DNA from 3 places in the Massilia sp. CMS3.1 genome. Region 1 is predicted to be linked to each of the others. Evidence: predicted binding sites of a transcription regulator. Region 1 holds the regulator's gene; each other region holds the start of a gene.
The links. The regulator sigma-54, encoded in region 1, starts transcription at its own class of promoters, with help from an activator protein. The targets are predictions, from matches to a motif close to TGGCANGNAANCTGCTTT.

Region 1 (5,442 bases):
CAAGCCGCTCGGCGTCTTCACCGACGGCGACCTGCGCCGCCTGATCGAACGCCTGCAGGACTTCTCGAACCTCACCATCCGCGACGTCATGCACATCGGCGCGCGCACCGTGCACCCCGAGCAGCTGGCGGTGGACGCGGTGGCGATCATGGAAGAATTCCGCATCAACCAGATGCTGGTAATCGACGAGGACGGCATCCTGGTCGGCGCCCTGCATATCCACGACCTGACCCGTGCCAAGGTGATCTGATGACCCCGCTCGACCACATGACGCGCGCCGCCCGTGTAAAAGTGATGATCTTCGATGTCGACGGCATCCTGACCGACGGCAGCCTGACGTATGGCCCCGAGGGAGAGATCACCAAGACGTTCAATGTCCTCGATGGCCTGGGCATCCAGCTGCTGCAAAAGACGGGCGTGGCCACCGCCATCATCAGCGCGAGAAAATCGCCGATCGTGGTCGCACGTGCGAAAGACCTGGGCATTACCCATGTCTGGCAAGGCTTTCACGACAAGCGCATCGCGTTTGCCGAGCTGCTGGCGCAATTGAACCTGACGGCCCAGCAGTGCGGCTATATCGGCGACGACGTGATCGACCTGCCGCTGCTGACCAAGGTAGGGTTTGCCGTCACGGTGCCGACCGGGCACCCGGAGGTGCAGCACCGCGCGCACTACGTTACCAAAGCCGGCGGCGGGCGTGGCGCCGTGCGCGAGGTGTGCGACATGGTGATGCGGGCCCAGGGCAGCTACGACGAGGCGCTGGCGCCTTATTTCCAATGAGTTGGCGTGAAGGCATGGCCCCCACGTGAATAAACGTACCGCACACCGCTGGCGCACACTGGCGCTGATGCTGACGGCTGTCTTCTTCGCCTTCGGCAGCTTCTGGCTGCTGCAGGCGATCCAGACCGATGACAGCGCCACCGCCGGCAACGTCCTGAACGAGCCGGATTACATCGTCGAGAATTTCAGTTTCGTGCGCATGACCGAACAGGGCGCGCCGCGCTACGTGATGTCCGGCGCGCGCCTGGCGCACCATCCCGAGAACGACGTGTCGGAGATATCCAGGCCGATCGTCGAGAGCATGGACCCTGGCCGCCCGCGCATGACCATGCACGCCGAACGGGGCCAGGTCTACCATGGCGAAAACCGCGTCGAGTTGATCGGCAAGGTCGACATCAAGCGCCCGGCCACGCCGACCAGCGAAGCCCTGCACGCGCGCACCGAGGCCCTCACCGTGCTGGCCGACGACGAGATCCTCAAGACGGCGCTGCCGGTGCAGATGACGCTGGGCGCGTCAACGATGAACGGGATCGGCATGGTGGCCGACAACCCGACCCAGAAGCTGCACCTCGGCGGGCGCGGCCAGATCGTCTATCCGCCGCGCCAGAACGCCGCACCACCCCAATAACAGGAACGAGCACCCATGAAAAACAGTTTCCATAACGTGATCGCCGCCGCCTTTCTTTCCCTGCTCTCGCTGTCGGCTTCCGCCGAGCGCGCGGACTCGCTCAAGCAGGCCGTCATCAACTTCGATTCGCTCGACGTCGACGAAGTCACGCAGACGCGCATCCTGACGGGAAATGTCATCGTCACACGCGGCACATTGACCCTGAAATCGGACCGCGCCCTGGTCAAGGAAAGCCCGGAAGGCTATATGAGCGTGACGCTGACCTCGGGTCCGGGCCGCGTGGCGACCTTCCGCCAGAAGCGCGACGGCGGTCCCGACCTGTGGATGGAAGGCCAGGCCGAGCGCATCGAATACGACGAGCGCCAGGAACTGGTGAAACTGTTTTCGAAGGCGATCGTCAAGCAGCTCGAAAACGGACGCCTGACGAACGAACTCGATGGCGCCTACATCTCCTACGACAGCCGGCGCGAAGTGGCGACCGTACGTAACGACGTCAGCGGCGAAAGCCGTGTTGGCGGCGGACGCGGCACCCTGATCATCGCGCCGCGCCGCGCGGCGCCTGGGGCCGCGCCCGCACCGGCGCCGGGAAAGCCATGATGATGAAGGATATGCCCGACAGCCGCAGCACCCTGGTCGTGCGGGGACTGCAGAAAAGCTACGGCAAGCGCCTGGTCGTGCGCGACGTCTCGCTCGAGGTGGGCTGCGGCGAAGTCGTCGGCCTGCTGGGCCCGAACGGCGCCGGCAAGACCACCTCGTTCTACATGATCGTGGGCCTGGTGCCGTCGGACGCCGGCACCATCGAGATCAACGGCGCCGACATCTCGAGCCTGCCGATCCACCGGCGCGCGGTGATGGGCCTGTCCTACCTGCCGCAGGAAGCGTCGGTGTTTCGCAAGCTGACGGTGGAAGACAATATCCGCGCCGTGCTCGAACTGCAGCGCGACGACAATGGCAAGGCGCTCACGAAAGACGCCATCAACACCCGCCTGGACTCCCTGTTAGGCGAACTTCAAATCGAGAAGCTGCGCGAGAATCCGGCGCTCTCACTGTCGGGCGGCGAACGGCGCCGCGTCGAGATCGCACGCGCGCTGGCCACCAACCCGCGCTTCGTGCTGCTCGACGAGCCCTTTGCCGGCGTCGATCCGATCGCGGTGATCGAGATCCAGCGCATCGTGCGCTTCCTGAAGGAGCGCGGCATCGGCGTCTTGATCACGGACCACAATGTGCGCGAGACGCTCGGCATCTGCGACCGCGCCTACATCATCAACCAGGGCGCGGTGCTGGCGTCGGGACGTCCCGACGACATCATCGCCGACGAGTCGGTACGACGCGTCTACCTGGGCGAACATTTCAGAATGTAGGATTGAAACGGCGCCATGAAACAATCCCTGCAACTCCGGACTTCGCAGCACCTGGCGCTCACGCCGCAGCTTCAGCAGTCGATCCGGCTGTTGCAGCTGTCCACGCTCGAACTGCACCAGGAGCTCGAGCAAATCCTGTCCGATAATCCGCTGCTCGAGCGGCTCGACGATCCGCTCGACCATTCGGTGCGCCTGCTGGCCGACGGTGCGATCAACGATTCGCCGCCACAAGCCGAGGCGCCGGCCCCGGGTGCCGAGGAGGGCGCGCCGGCCCCGGAATCGGCCGATGGGGAAGGCGGCGCCGAGGTCGAGCGCGGAGAGACCGACGGCGACTGGGGTGAGCTCGGGCGCAGCTCGGGCGGCGACGGCGACGACGATGGCCGTCCGCAGCTCGGCGCCATCGGCGTGACGCTGCGCGAGCACCTGACGGAACAGGTGCGGGTGACGGGCGTGACGGACCGCGACCGCGTACTGGCCGAACTGGTGATCGACGCGATCGACGACAACGGCTACCTCGAAGAGCAGTTGGATGAGATCCACGCGCGCTTGCCGGACGAGCTGGACATCGAGATGGATGAATTGCGCTGCGCGCTGGCGCTGGTGCAAAGCCTCGATCCGACCGGCGTCGGTGCGCGCAGCGCGGCCGAGTGCCTGGCGCTGCAGATCCGCAGCATGCGCGGCGTGCCGCTGGTGACGCGACGCATGGCCTTGAAAATCGTCGAGGGTTATCTGACCTGGTTCGCGCAGCGCGAATTCACCAAGCTGAAAAAAGCGCTCGACTGCGACGACGAAGACCTGCGCGAAGCGCAAGCCGTGATCCGCCAGTGCAATCCGCACCCCGGCGCGGCGTTCGCGTCGAGCGTGTCGGATTACGTCGTTCCGGACGTTATTGTCCGCAAATCGAAGGGCGGCTGGGCCGTCACGCTGAACAACGAAGTGATGCCGCGCCTGCGCGTCAACAACGTCTACGCCACCTTGCTCAAGCAGGGAAAAGGCGAAGGGCAAATGGGCGCGCAGCTGCAGGAAGCGAAGTGGTTGATTAAAAATATGCGCCAGCGCTTCGACACGATCCTGCGTGTTTCGCAGGCAATTGTGGAACGCCAGCGCAACTTTTTTAGCCATGGCGCGGTTGCCATGCGTCCCCTTGTGCTTCGCGAGATAGCTGATACACTAGGTCTGCACGAGAGCACCATTTCTCGTGTAACAACTCAAAAATTCATGCTGACCCCGCACGGCATGTTTGAGCTGAAGTATTTTTTCGGAAGCCACGTCGCCACCGAAGCGGGGGGCGAAGCATCGTCAACGGCGATACGGGCGCTTATTGCGCAGCTGACAGGAGCAGAAGACCCAAAGAACCCATTATCCGATAGCAAGATCGCGGAAATGCTCGGTGAACAAGGTATGGTCATTGCGCGCCGCACGGTTGCAAAATACCGCGAGGCACTCAAGATTCCTCCCGTCAGTCTCCGCAAATCCTTGTAACAGCGGCACCCACGCGTCCCAGGCGCGGTAGCGGAGTCCGCGCATTTATCTAAGGAGTGTGTATGAATCTCACCATCAGTGGCCACCACCTCGACGTCACCCCCGCCATCCGTGAATACGTACAGAACAAGCTCGAACGCATCACCCGCCATTTCGATCAAGTCATCGATTCCCACGTGATCCTCGCGATCGACAATCTCACTGAAAAAGACAAACGGCAAAAGGCCGAGATCAACTTGCGCCTGTCCGGCAAGATGGTGCACGTGGAGAGTGTGGCGCACGACTTGTATGCCGCGATCGACCTGTTGATGGACAGGCTGGATCGCCAGGTGATGAAGTACAAATCGATACTGAAAGACCATGGTCACGAGGCGCTCAAGCGCCGTCCTGAAGGCGGAGAGGCCACTGCTGCGTTCTGATCAGCACTGAGCACCGTCTGAACGAGGGCGCCGAAAGGCGCCCTTTTCAATTGGGCGTGGGCGCATGCACCCGCGACGCACGCGCTTCGGTAAAATGCATGTTTTTCCGTAAGCCGACCACCATGACCGACCATGTCCTGACCCGCGTTGCCAACGGCACCGGCGTGATTACGCTCGACCGTCCGAAGACCTTGAATTCTCTCTCGCTGGCGATGGTGCGGCGCCTCACCGCCATCCTGCTGGCCTGGCGCGACGATGCATCGGTCGCCGCGGTCGTGCTCACCAGCAGCAGCGAAAAAGCACTGTGCGCCGGCGGCGACATCCGCTTCTTCCATGAAGCCGGCCACGCCACCCCGCCAGGGGGCAGCGCGCTGCTGGAAGATTTTTTCACCGAAGAATACGCGCTGAACCACCTCATCTACTTCTATCGGAAACCGTATATCTCGATCATGGATGGCGTGGTGATGGGCGGCGGCATGGGCATCGCCCAGGGAGGTCCCGAGAGCGGCCTGCGCATCGTCACCGAGCGCACCAAAATGGCCATGCCGGAAGTGAACATCGGCTTGTTCCCGGATGTCGGCGGCAGCCATTTCCTGTCGCACGCGCCGGGTCAGCTGGGCAATTACCTGGGCCTGACGGGCTTGACGATGGGTGCGGCCGACGCCTTGTATGTCGGACTGGCCGACGTGTTCGTGCCGGGTGCGCAGTTGGGCGAACTGAACGCCCTGATCGGGAACACGCCGGGCGCGCAGCTGGCAGGCGCCATCCGCGC
Region 2 (5,442 bases), on a different contig from region 1:
ACAGCTGCAAGGATTCGATCTCGTCGTCGAACATCTCGACGCGGATCGCCAGCTCGGCGTGCTCGGCCGGGAAGATGTCGATCGTGTCGCCGCGCACGCGGAAGGTGCCGCGGCTGAAGTCCATTTCGTTGCGCGAATATTGCATCTGGATCAGGCGCGCGATGATGTCGCGCTGGGCCACTTTGTCCTTGTGGCGCAGAGTCAGGATCATCTTGTGGTATTCGTTCGGATTACCGATACCGTAGATCGCCGAGACGGTCGCGACGATGACGACGTCGCGCCGCTCCATCAGCGACTTGGTGCACGACAGGCGCATCTGCTCGATGTGCTCGTTGATCGACGAGTCCTTTTCGATAAACAGGTCGCGCTGCGGCACATAGGCTTCCGGCTGGTAGTAATCGTAGTAGGAGACGAAGTACTCGACCGCGTTTTGCGGGAAGAATTCGCGGAACTCCGAATACAGCTGGGCAGCCAGCGTCTTGTTTGGGGCGAAGATGATCGCCGGACGGCCGGCACGGGCGATCACGTTCGCCATCGTGTAAGTCTTGCCGGAACCGGTCACGCCAAGCAGCGTCTGGTACATCAGGCCGTCGTCGATGCCCTCGATCAGCCCGGCGATCGCGGTCGGCTGGTCCCCTGCGGGTGCGAAGGGCTGGTGCAGTTTAAAAGGGGAATCCGGGTAAGTGATCACCGTCGGTTCCGGGGCATTTGCGATGGATAAATCAGCCATACTTTCAGACCTTTGCTAAAATAAGGGTTCGTTTGCGGCGCTGCAACACGAGTGTCGCTGTCTATACAACCGCTGCGAACCCACCGACAATTCAGTTTATCACGATGACTTCCACAGCCTCCGCCAGCCTCTTCGGCGCCATCGACATGGCCCCGCGCGACCCGATCCTGGGCATCACCGAAGCATTCAACGCCGATACCAACCCGGCCAAGATCAACCTGGGGGTCGGCGTCTATTACGACGATCATGGCAAGGTGCCTTTGCTGCAGTGCGTGCAGCGGGCCGAGGCGAAATTGATGGAACAGTTGGCGCCGCGCACTTATCTGCCCATCGAGGGCCTGGCTGCGTACGACAAGGCTGTACAAGAGCTGGTATTTGGGGCCGGCAGCGCGGTAATTCAAGAGAAACGTGCGGTGACCGTGCAGGCCATCGGCGGCACCGGCGCACTTAAAATCGGCGCCGATTTCCTGAAGCGCTTTTCGCCGGATTCGCAGGTGTTCATCAGCGACCCGAGCTGGGAGAACCACCGCGCCCTGTTCGAGAGCGCCGGCTTCATCGTCAACAACTACACGTATTACGACGCGGCGACGCAGGGCGTGAACTTCGACGGCATGCTGGCCTCGCTGCGCAAGATGGATGCCGGCTCGATCGTCGTGCTGCACGCCTGCTGCCACAACCCGACCGGTGCCGACCTGACCCAGGAGCAATGGGGCCAGGTAATCGAGGCAGTGCAACAGGGCGGTTTGGTTCCCTTCCTCGACATGGCCTACCAGGGCTTCGGCGCGGGCATCGAGGAAGACGGCGCCGTGGTGCGCCGCTTCGTCGAAGCCGGCGGCCCGCTGCTGGTGTCGAACTCGTTCTCGAAATCGTTTTCGCTGTATGGCGAACGCGTCGGCGCCCTGTCGGTCGTCGCGTCCAGCAGCGACGAAGCGGCGCGCTTGCTGTCGCAACTGAAACGCGTGGTGCGCACCAACTACTCGAACCCGCCACTGCATGGCGGCAAGGTGGTGGCGACCGTCCTCGCGACGCCGGAGCTGCGCCAGTTGTGGGAAGACGAGCTGGCCGGCATGCGCGTGCGCATCAAGCAGATGCGCGAAGCGCTGGTGCAAAAGCTGGCCGAAAAAGCACCGCAGCGTGACTTCGCTTTCGTACGCGAGCAGGTCGGCATGTTCTCGTACTCGGGCCTCACCAAAGAGCAAGTCGGCAAGCTGCGCGACGAATCGATCTACGCTGTGGACACCGGCCGCATCTGCGTGGCCGCGCTGAATTCGAAGAACATCGATCTCGTCGTTGACGCAATCGCCAAAGTCCTCTAAAATCTTGGCTCTTCGCACTTGAACTTGTTTCAGGTGCAAGAGTAGGACAATTCCCTGATAGCTCAGTTGGTAGAGCGACGGACTGTTAATCCGCAGGTCCCTGGTTCGAGTCCAGGTCGGGGAGCCAGAATAGTAAAAAAAAGAGCGTCGAAAAATCGGCGCTCTTTTTTTTCGTTCAGCCTTTTATCGGCTTGCACTGTCGGCTTTTCTTACACAAGCACGGATGTAGCAATGTGTACTAAAGGCAAGTTATTGATTATCAATATATATTTCCTTGTGGCACATTATTTGCTATGTGGTTGATTGAAACTCCTCAACCATAAAAGGACATACCATGCCAAAACTCGTCAATCACGCACCATCGCTTCGTCGCAGCGCCGCTGCAGTCCTGTTTGCCCTGTCGTCCGTCGCCGCCGCAAGTGCCGGCGCAAGCGTACTGGACTGGACGATCAGCGGTCCGGGCAGCGTGACGGAGCAGGAACAGGGCACGACCTCGACTCTCGGGTATAGCCTGCAAGGCCTGGATGTGTATTCGCCCCAGGTCTGGAACGCGGTCGCTGTCGCCGACAAGGCTGGCGATTATAGCGTCGACTGGAATTACAGCGGCTATCACGCCTTCTTTTTGGTGACTGCCTTCCTGAATGCGACTGGTCCGTCGGGTTCGGCGCAGCTGGTCAACGCAGGCCCTGCATTCTGCTGTTCGGCGCCATCGGGTGGCTTTAACTACGCAGGCACGTACACCTTTACCAACGTCAACGCCGGCGACGCGCTGCGCTTCAGTTTCGGCGGCAGCAATGGCGATTCCGATGCACGCCTGCTTGGAACCCTGGTGCTGGAGCAGCAGGGAGGCGAGGTGCCGGAGCCGGCGTCGATCGCACTGTTCGGCCTGGGCCTGGCGGGCGTGGCGGCACTACGTCGGCGCAAGGCCAACTGACACCATTTTAATTATGGTCCGGCCCTTTGCTGATTTCAGCTGAGCCGTTATAATGCGGGTCTCAATTCCCTGATAGCTCAGTTGGTAGAGCGACGGACTGTTAATCCGCAGGTCCCTGGTTCGAGTCCAGGTCGGGGAGCCAGAACAGAGAAAAAGGCCGCGTCGATGACGCGGCCTTTTTCGTTTCTGCCGCGCAGGAAGCTTATCCCTGACCCGCCACCGGCTTTACCTTCGACGCCGCCAGCAATGCCCGTTCGCGCGCCGTGTCGACATCACTGGCCGTCGCCAGCGCCACCCCCATGCGTCGACGTGCGAACGACTCCGGCTTGCCGAACAAGCGAATGTCGGTGTCGGGCACCTGCAAGGCCTCGGCCACGCCTTCGAAGGCGATGCCCTTCCCGTCGAGCTGGCCGTAGATCACTGCCGAGGCGCCCGGCGCGCGCAGCGCCGTGTTCACCGGCAGGCCGAGCACGGCCTTGGCATGCAGCTCGAATTCGCTCTGCACCTGGGTCGCCATCGTCACCATGCCGGTGTCGTGCGGGCGCGGGCTCACTTCCGAGAACCAGACCATATCTCCCTTGACGAACAGTTCGACGCCGAACACGCCGTAGCCGCCGAGGTTGCTCGTGACTTTTTCCGCTATTTCGCGCGAACGCGCCAGGGCCAGCGGCGCCATCGGATGCGGCTGCCAGGATTCGACGTAGTCTCCCTGCACCTGTTTGTGGCCGATCGGCTCGCAGAAACCCGTCTGCGTCGTACCATCCGCGCCGCGCGAGCGCACCGTCAGCAGCGTGATCTCGTAGTCGAAATCGATGAAACCTTCGGCGATCACGCGTCCGGCGTCGACCCGTCCGCCGGCGGCCGCGTAATCCCAGGCGGCTTGCACGTCAGCGGCGCTGTCGAGTTTCGACTGGCCTTTTCCCGACGACGACATCACCGGTTTCACCACGCACGGAAAGCCGACAAAGGCGCAGGCTTCCTGCAGCTCGGCCAGGCTGCTGGCAAAGCGGTAGGGCGAGGTTGCCAGGCCCAGTTCCTCGGCGGCGAGGCGGCGGATGCCTTCGCGGTTCATCGTCAGCTGCGTGGCGCGCGCGGTCGGGATGCAGGTGATCGTCCCGGCCGCTTCCAGCGCGGCCAGGGTGTCGGTGGCGATCGCCTCGATTTCGGGAATCACCAGGTGGGGCTGCTCCTGTGCGATCAGTGCGGCAAGGGCCGCGCCGTCGGTCATGTCGATCACATGGGAGCGGTGCGCCACCTGGTGGCCCGGCGCATTCGGGTAGCGGTCGACGGCGATGACCTCGACGCCGAGGCGCTGCAGGGAGATGATGACTTCCTTGCCGAGTTCGCCGGAACCGAGCAGCATCACGCGCGTGGCCGAGGGGGAAAGGGGAGTTCCTAAGATGCGGGGAGTTGTCATGGTGTTGTCGAAGAAAAGAGCGCCGTGCGGCAGGGTGCTGCGACTATAGCAAAGGCGCGCGGTGCAGGTGAAAAGCCGTGGAAAAATTCAGGCGAGATTGAAATTTCGTACAGGACTCGCCAAACCACGATCCGCCCGCTATAATGTTGCCTCAATTCCCTGATAGCTCAGTTGGTAGAGCGACGGACTGTTAATCCGCAGGTCCCTGGTTCGAGTCCAGGTCGGGGAGCCAGAATAATCGAAGGGCAACGTGAAAACGTGGCCTTTTTCGTTAACGGCAACCCGCTTGCCCGCTCGTCTGCAAGCACCTCGAAAGACTGCTACGATCAGTTTTTCTCCCCACAGGTGCTCACATGACCCGTAGTTTCAAGATCGCCGCGATTGCCGGCGATGGCATCGGCAAGGAAGTTTTGCCGGAAGGCCTGAAAGTCCTCGAAGCCGCCGCCAGGCGCTTCAACATCGACATCGAATTCACCCACTTCGAGTGGGCCAGCTGCGACTATTACCTGAAAACCGGCGACATGATGCCGCCCGACTGGAAAGAGCAGCTCTCCAGCATGGACGCCATCTATTTCGGCGCCGTTGGCTGGCCGGCCACCGTCCCGGATCATATTTCGCTGTGGGGCTCGCTGATCAAGTTCCGGCGCGAGTTCGACCAGTACATCAACCTGCGTCCGGTGCGCCTGTTCGAGGGCGTGCCGTGCCCGCTGGCCAACCGCAAGCCGGGCGACATCGATTTTTACGTGGTGCGCGAAAACACCGAGGGCGAGTACACGAACCTGGGCGGCATCATGTTCCCGGGCACCGAGCGCGAAGTGGTGATCCAGGAATCGGTCTTCAGCCGCCATGGCGCCGACCGCGTGCTGAAATACGCGTTCGAACTGGCCCGCTCGCGCGAGCGCAAGCACCTGACGGTGGCCACCAAGTCGAACGGCATCGCAATCAGCATGCCGTGGTGGGATGGGCGCGCCGATGCCATGGCCGAGGGGTATCCCGAGATCACGGTAGACAAGCAGCACATCGACATTTTGACCGCCCGCTTCGT
Region 3 (5,442 bases), on a different contig from region 1:
GTCTGGCCCTTCTTGCCCTTGCCGGCCGATTCGATCACGTCCGGGTAGATCGTGCCTTGCGCCAGCCATTTCGCGTTCGTCAGCTTGCCGGCTTCGACCTGGAACACTTCGACGAATTCGCGGCCGATGATCTTGCGCTTTTGTTCCGGGTCGTTCACGCCGGCCAGGTGGCCGAGGAACTGGTCTTCGGCGTCGATGCGGATGACCTTGACGCCCAGGTTCTTGGCGAACATGTTCATCACCATCTTGCCCTCGTCCTTGCGCAAGAGTCCATGATCGACGAAGACGCAGGTCAGCTGGTCGCCGATCGCGCGGTGGATCAGGGCTGCGGCGACGCTCGAATCGACGCCGCCCGAGAGACCCAGGATGACGTCATCCGTGCCGACATGCGCGCGGATTTTTTCGACCGCTTCGCCGATGTAGTCCGGCATGTTCCAGTCGGATTTGCAGCCGCAGATGTCGTGCACAAAGCGGCCGATGATGGCTTCGCCTTGCGTCGTGTGCGTGACTTCGGGATGGAACTGCAGCGCGTAGAAACCGCGCTCTTCGTCGGCCATGGCGGCGACGGGGCAGGAATCGGTGCTGCCCATCAGCTTGAACCCTTCCGGCATGTCGAGCACCTTGTCGCCGTGGCTCATCCAGACTTTGAGCATGCCGTGGCCTTCATCGGTGATGAAGTCGTTGATGCCGTTCAGCAGTTTGGTGTGGCCGCGGGCGCGCACTTCGGCGTAGCCGAATTCGCGCAGCTTGCCGTTTTCCACTTTACCGCCGAGCTGGGCGGCCATGGTTTGCATGCCGTAGCAGATGCCCAGCACCGGGACGCCGAGTTCGAACACGGCTTGCGGGGCGCGTGGCGAGTCGCCTTCCAGGGTCGAATTATGGCTGCCGGAGAGGATGACGCCGGAGGCGCCGTAGGCACGCACGAAGTCGTCACTGACGTCATACGGGAAGACTTCGGAGAAGACGCCGGCGTCGCGCACGCGGCGGGCGATGAGTTGGGTGACCTGGGAGCCGAAGTCGAGGATGAGGATTTTGGAGTGCATTGAGGCAGTCAAAAAATAAGAATTTTGTGGTCGCGGGTGGCCGATCAAGGTCAGCCACAGAAGCAAATGCTAAAAGCGGCCGTCTCCGGCCGCTTTTCACTTACTCCGAACGGTAGTTCGGCGCTTCCTTGGTGATCTGGACGTCGTGGACATGCGATTCGCGCATGCCGGCCGAGGTGATCTCGACGAATTCCGCCTTTTCGCGCAGTTCGTCGATGGTCGCGCAGCCGCAGTAACCCATCGACTGACGCACGCCGCCGACCAGTTGATAGATGATCGCAAGCACGCTGCCTTTGTAGGCGACGCGGCCTTCGATGCCTTCCGGTACGAACTTGTCGGCTTTCGCCGTCGCATCCTGGAAGTAGCGGTCGGCCGAGCCCTCGGCCATCGCGCCCAGGCTGCCCATGCCGCGGTAGGACTTGTAGCTGCGGCCCTGGTACAGGATGACTTCGCCCGGCGCTTCTTCGGTGCCGGCAAACATCGAGCCCATCATGACGGTCGAAGCGCCCGCTGCGAGTGCCTTCGAAATGTCGCCCGAGAAACGGATGCCGCCGTCGGCGATGCAGGGCACGCCGCTGCCGGCGAGTGCTTCGGCCACGTTCGAAATCGCGGTGATTTGCGGCACGCCGACGCCGGCAACGATACGGGTGGTGCAGATGGAACCAGGGCCGATACCGACTTTCACGGCGTCAGCCCCATGTTCGACCAGCGCCAGGGCGGCGGCGGCGGTGGCGATGTTGCCGCCAATGACATCCACGTGCGGGTAGCGGTCCTTGATCCACTTCACGCGATCCAGAATGCCTTGCGAGTGGCCGTGGGCGGTGTCGACCACGAGCACGTCCACGCCAGCGGCGACGAGCAGCTCGATGCGCTCTTCGTCGCGCTGGCTGACGCCCACCGCCGCCCCGACGAGCAGCTTGCCCTGCGCATCCTTCGATGCGAAGGGGTGCTCGTGCGACTTCATGATGTCTTTCACGGTGATCAGGCCGCGCAGCTCGAACTCGTCGTTAACGACCAGCACGCGCTCGAGGCGGTGCTTGTTCATCAGGCGCTTGGCTTCTTCGGTGTTCGCTTCCTCGTTCACATACACCAGCTTTTCGCGCGGGGTCATCTTGGTGCGCGCCTCGGCGTCGAGGTCTTCTTCGAAACGCAAGTCGCGGTTGGTGATGATGCCGACCACCTGCTTGCCTTCAACGACGGGGAAGCCGGAGAAGCCGTGCTGGTGCTGGAGGGCGATGACGTCGCGGATTTTCATGCTTGGAGGCACAATGATCGGGTCGCGGAGCACGCCGGCCTCGAAACGTTTTACACGCGCCACTTCACGCGCCTGGTCCTTCGGACCGAGGTTCTTGTGGATGATGCCGATGCCGCCCTCCTGCGCCATCGCGATCGCCAGACGGGCTTCCGTCACGGTATCCATCGCCGCCGACAGCAGCGGGATATTGAGCGTGATGTTGCGGGTCAGCTTGGTGCGAAGGGAGGTATCGGCCGGAAGAACGTTGGAGTAGGCCGGGACGAGCAGCACATCATCGAACGTGAGTGCTTTTTGAAGTAAACGCATAGCATTTTCCTATAGGCGCAAAAGCGAATTATACAGAATGCAGCGAACCCCGTCGCACGTCGCCAAAAAAAGACCATTCGCTTTTCCCGCATTGACAGCCCTGGTGAATCGTGGAGAATCCCTAAGTTAGTTACCACAGGAAATATTTCGACCATGTCTTCAGCTCTCCGCCCCCGCTTGTCCCGGCTCGCCACCCTGCTCTTGTTCTGCTGTGCCGGCGCCGCACAGGCCCAGTTCGTCTGGATTGGCCCGAACGGCACGCGCCAGTACTCGGACCAGCCGCCACCGCCCGGCACGCCGCCATCGAAGGTCCTGAAAGCACCCGGTCGCCCCGCGCCGGCACAGGACTTGCCGCAAGCCGCGGCCGCCGTCGATACCGTCAAGCCGAAGGCGCCGCCGACGCTGGCCGAGCGCGATGCCGACTACCGCAAGCGCGCCAAGGAGCGCGAGGAAACGGAACGCAAAGCGCAGCTCGCCTCACAAAGGGCGGTCGCGCAGGCCGCGTATTGCGAGGGCGTACGCAAGGACAAGCGCCTGATCGAATCGGGCATCCGCATCGCCGACATCGGCCCGGATGGCGAGCAGCGTTACCTGAGCGACGCCGAACGGACGGCGCGCAGCGAACGCATCGCCCAACAGATGAGCGAATGCCTCTAGTTTCAAGTGTCGGAATTCCTTACAGCTGAGATTTGGAATTTTTAATGCCACAAATAACTTGTTGTTTCTATTAAATAAATTTTCCTGGCACGGTAATTGCTAATTCTGCCACATTACTTACCAAATGGAAAATTTCATGAAACACTTGACCACAACTCTCGCCGCTGCCCTCGCCTTCACCTTCGCCGCCTCGGCCCAGGCCGCGCCTATTCCTTATGCCAATGAAGGCACCGAGAGTAATGTGCAGTATGAATTCCGTGCGGCGGCGACCGGCGACGTGGTCGCCTATTTCGCCGGCTCCGATGCTTCCTACATGAATGAAATCGCCTTGCTGGTGAATGGTGTCGATACCGGAATCCGCGGCCTCAACAATCAAACCTCCGTGTACGGACAGATGCTGAACTTCGGCCTCGTCAGCGCCGGTGACCGCCTGGTGTTCAAGCTTGTCAACCTGAACCCGGCCGATGTCGGCCCGTTCTACTCCGACCGCTCGCTCAATTCCGACGGCTTCAATCACATCTATTCGGCCGCGTACGGTGGCGACGGCGAGATTCCTGCCGGTATCGCCGTCGGATTCGAGGACCTGCGCAATGGCGGCGACTTCGACTACAACGACGAAAATTTCGTGTTCGTGAATGTGGCCAACGCGACCGATGTGCCTGAACCGGCATCGATCGCCCTGCTCCTGGCCGGCGTTGCGGGCCTGGGCATGAGCCGCCGCGCGAAGCGCGCACGCAAGGCCTGAACCTCGTTCAGAACCTGCTCTCACTGCGCCCGCCGGTGCGCTCGACGCGCGCCGGCACCGGCGCACTGACCACCCGATTGCGCCCGCCGGCCTTGGCGGCATACAGCGCGGCGTCGGCCCGCGCCATCAGGTCGACGAGTGTTTCGTCCCGCGCCAGCGTCGCCACCCCGATACTCACCGTATAGCCGATCCGAATGGTCGACGGCGCCTGGTGCAGCGCACTGTCGAGCGCGGTGCGCAGGCGCGCCGCGACGTCCAGCGCCGTCTGGAGGTTGGCGTCGGGCAGCAGCACGGCAAATTCCTCGCCTCCCGTCCGGGCGCAATAATCGATCTTGCGAATGATTTCCTGTGCCTGCGCCACCATGGCGCGCAACACCCGGTCGCCCGTTGCATGGCCATGGGTGTCGTTGATGCGCTTGAAATGGTCGGCATCGAACACCAGCAGCGACAGCGGGCCTCCCTTGCGCTCAGCACGTGCGTGCTCGTGCTCGGCAAACCTGAAAAATGCCCGGCGCGACCAGGCGCCGGTGAGGTGGTCGTGGTCGGCGGCGTAGGCGGTCTCGAAGAGCACCTTGGCATTGGCCATCATCACCGCACCCAGCGTCACCGCCGGCAGCGCGAGCGTGCCGAGGGCCACGAAGGCCAGGTTCCAGGCCGCGGCATCGTCGGATGCGGAAGGCGCCCAGCTTTGCACCGCATAAAAAGCGCCGCGGAAGGCATGGGCCGCGCCCAGCACGAAGGCGGCCGCACAGGTGAAGCCGAACGGGTAGCGCAGGCGTGGCTCGACGCTGTGCCCGATGCTGGCGGCGATGCCGAAACATACCGCGGCGTGATAGATCGACACGCTCACAATGCGCAGCGGGACCGAGTCGATGAGGTAGTGAAAGACGGCGACGCCGCCGAGGGCCAGCACGCCACCCAGAACCAGCGGCAGCGTCGACACGGGCAGGGACAGGTGGCGCCGAAAGCCCAGGTACATCAGCGCAATCGTGACCAGCAGCAGGCCGTTCGCCACCTCGATCGACAGGACGTCGGGCACGACGCCGCGCGCAGCGAACAGCAACAGGCCCAGGACCGCGATGCCGTTCGCCTGCGCCCATTCGCGCACGCCGGCCACCTTGCTGTCGATAAGCGAGGTCAGCACGAACAGCATGACCACCGACAAAGCGGTCGTGACCAACAGGAGAATCAGGGCAATGGGCATCGGGGCATGGCGGATGGCAGCGAGCCCATGTTAGCAAAGAATGCCCTGCAGTACAGTTTCAGTAAGAACGCTGTAACGACAGATGGTGTCTCAGGTGGCCGGCCTGGACGCGGAGGCGTCTTTTTTGGCGGCGCGTTTGCGGCGCGAATCCTTGGGATCGGCCACCAGCGGGCGGTAGAGCTCGATGCGGTCGCGCGCGCGCAAGACCGTGTCGAGCGTCTTCTTTTTGGCA

Region 2: the regulator sigma-54 is predicted to act here: its motif matches at 2,324-2,341, upstream of ACHAC9_RS06140 (PEP-CTERM sorting domain-containing protein).
Region 3: the regulator sigma-54 is predicted to act here: its motif matches at 3,347-3,364, upstream of ACHAC9_RS02900 (DUF4114 domain-containing protein).

The regions. Positions count from the first base shown of each region.
Region 1 is NZ_JBIMES010000008.1:83,680-89,121, forward strand. It holds gene ACHAC9_RS14460 (KpsF/GutQ family sugar-phosphate isomerase) at 1-250, shown strand, start outside; gene ACHAC9_RS14465 (KdsC family phosphatase) at 250-780, shown strand; gene lptC (LPS export ABC transporter periplasmic protein LptC) at 806-1,408, shown strand; gene lptA (lipopolysaccharide transport periplasmic protein LptA) at 1,424-2,005, shown strand; gene lptB (LPS export ABC transporter ATP-binding protein) at 2,002-2,769, shown strand; gene ACHAC9_RS14485 (RNA polymerase factor sigma-54) at 2,785-4,251, shown strand; gene hpf (ribosome hibernation-promoting factor, HPF/YfiA family) at 4,314-4,670, shown strand; gene ACHAC9_RS14495 (enoyl-CoA hydratase/isomerase family protein) at 4,793-5,442, shown strand, end outside.
Region 2 is NZ_JBIMES010000003.1:48,621-54,062, forward strand. It holds gene uvrB (excinuclease ABC subunit UvrB) at 1-730, opposite strand, end outside; gene ACHAC9_RS06130 (aromatic amino acid transaminase) at 835-2,046, shown strand; tRNA gene ACHAC9_RS06135 (tRNA-Asn) at 2,098-2,173, shown strand; gene ACHAC9_RS06140 (PEP-CTERM sorting domain-containing protein) at 2,381-2,980, shown strand; tRNA gene ACHAC9_RS06145 (tRNA-Asn) at 3,047-3,122, shown strand; gene purT (formate-dependent phosphoribosylglycinamide formyltransferase) at 3,183-4,397, opposite strand; tRNA gene ACHAC9_RS06155 (tRNA-Asn) at 4,554-4,629, shown strand; gene ACHAC9_RS06160 (tartrate dehydrogenase) at 4,751-5,442, shown strand, end outside.
Region 3 is NZ_JBIMES010000001.1:649,429-654,870, forward strand. It holds gene guaA (glutamine-hydrolyzing GMP synthase) at 1-1,043, opposite strand, end outside; gene guaB (IMP dehydrogenase) at 1,144-2,604, opposite strand; gene ACHAC9_RS02895 (DUF4124 domain-containing protein) at 2,758-3,261, shown strand; gene ACHAC9_RS02900 (DUF4114 domain-containing protein) at 3,398-4,006, shown strand; gene ACHAC9_RS02905 (diguanylate cyclase) at 4,014-5,210, opposite strand; gene ACHAC9_RS02910 (RnfH family protein) at 5,301-5,442, opposite strand, start outside.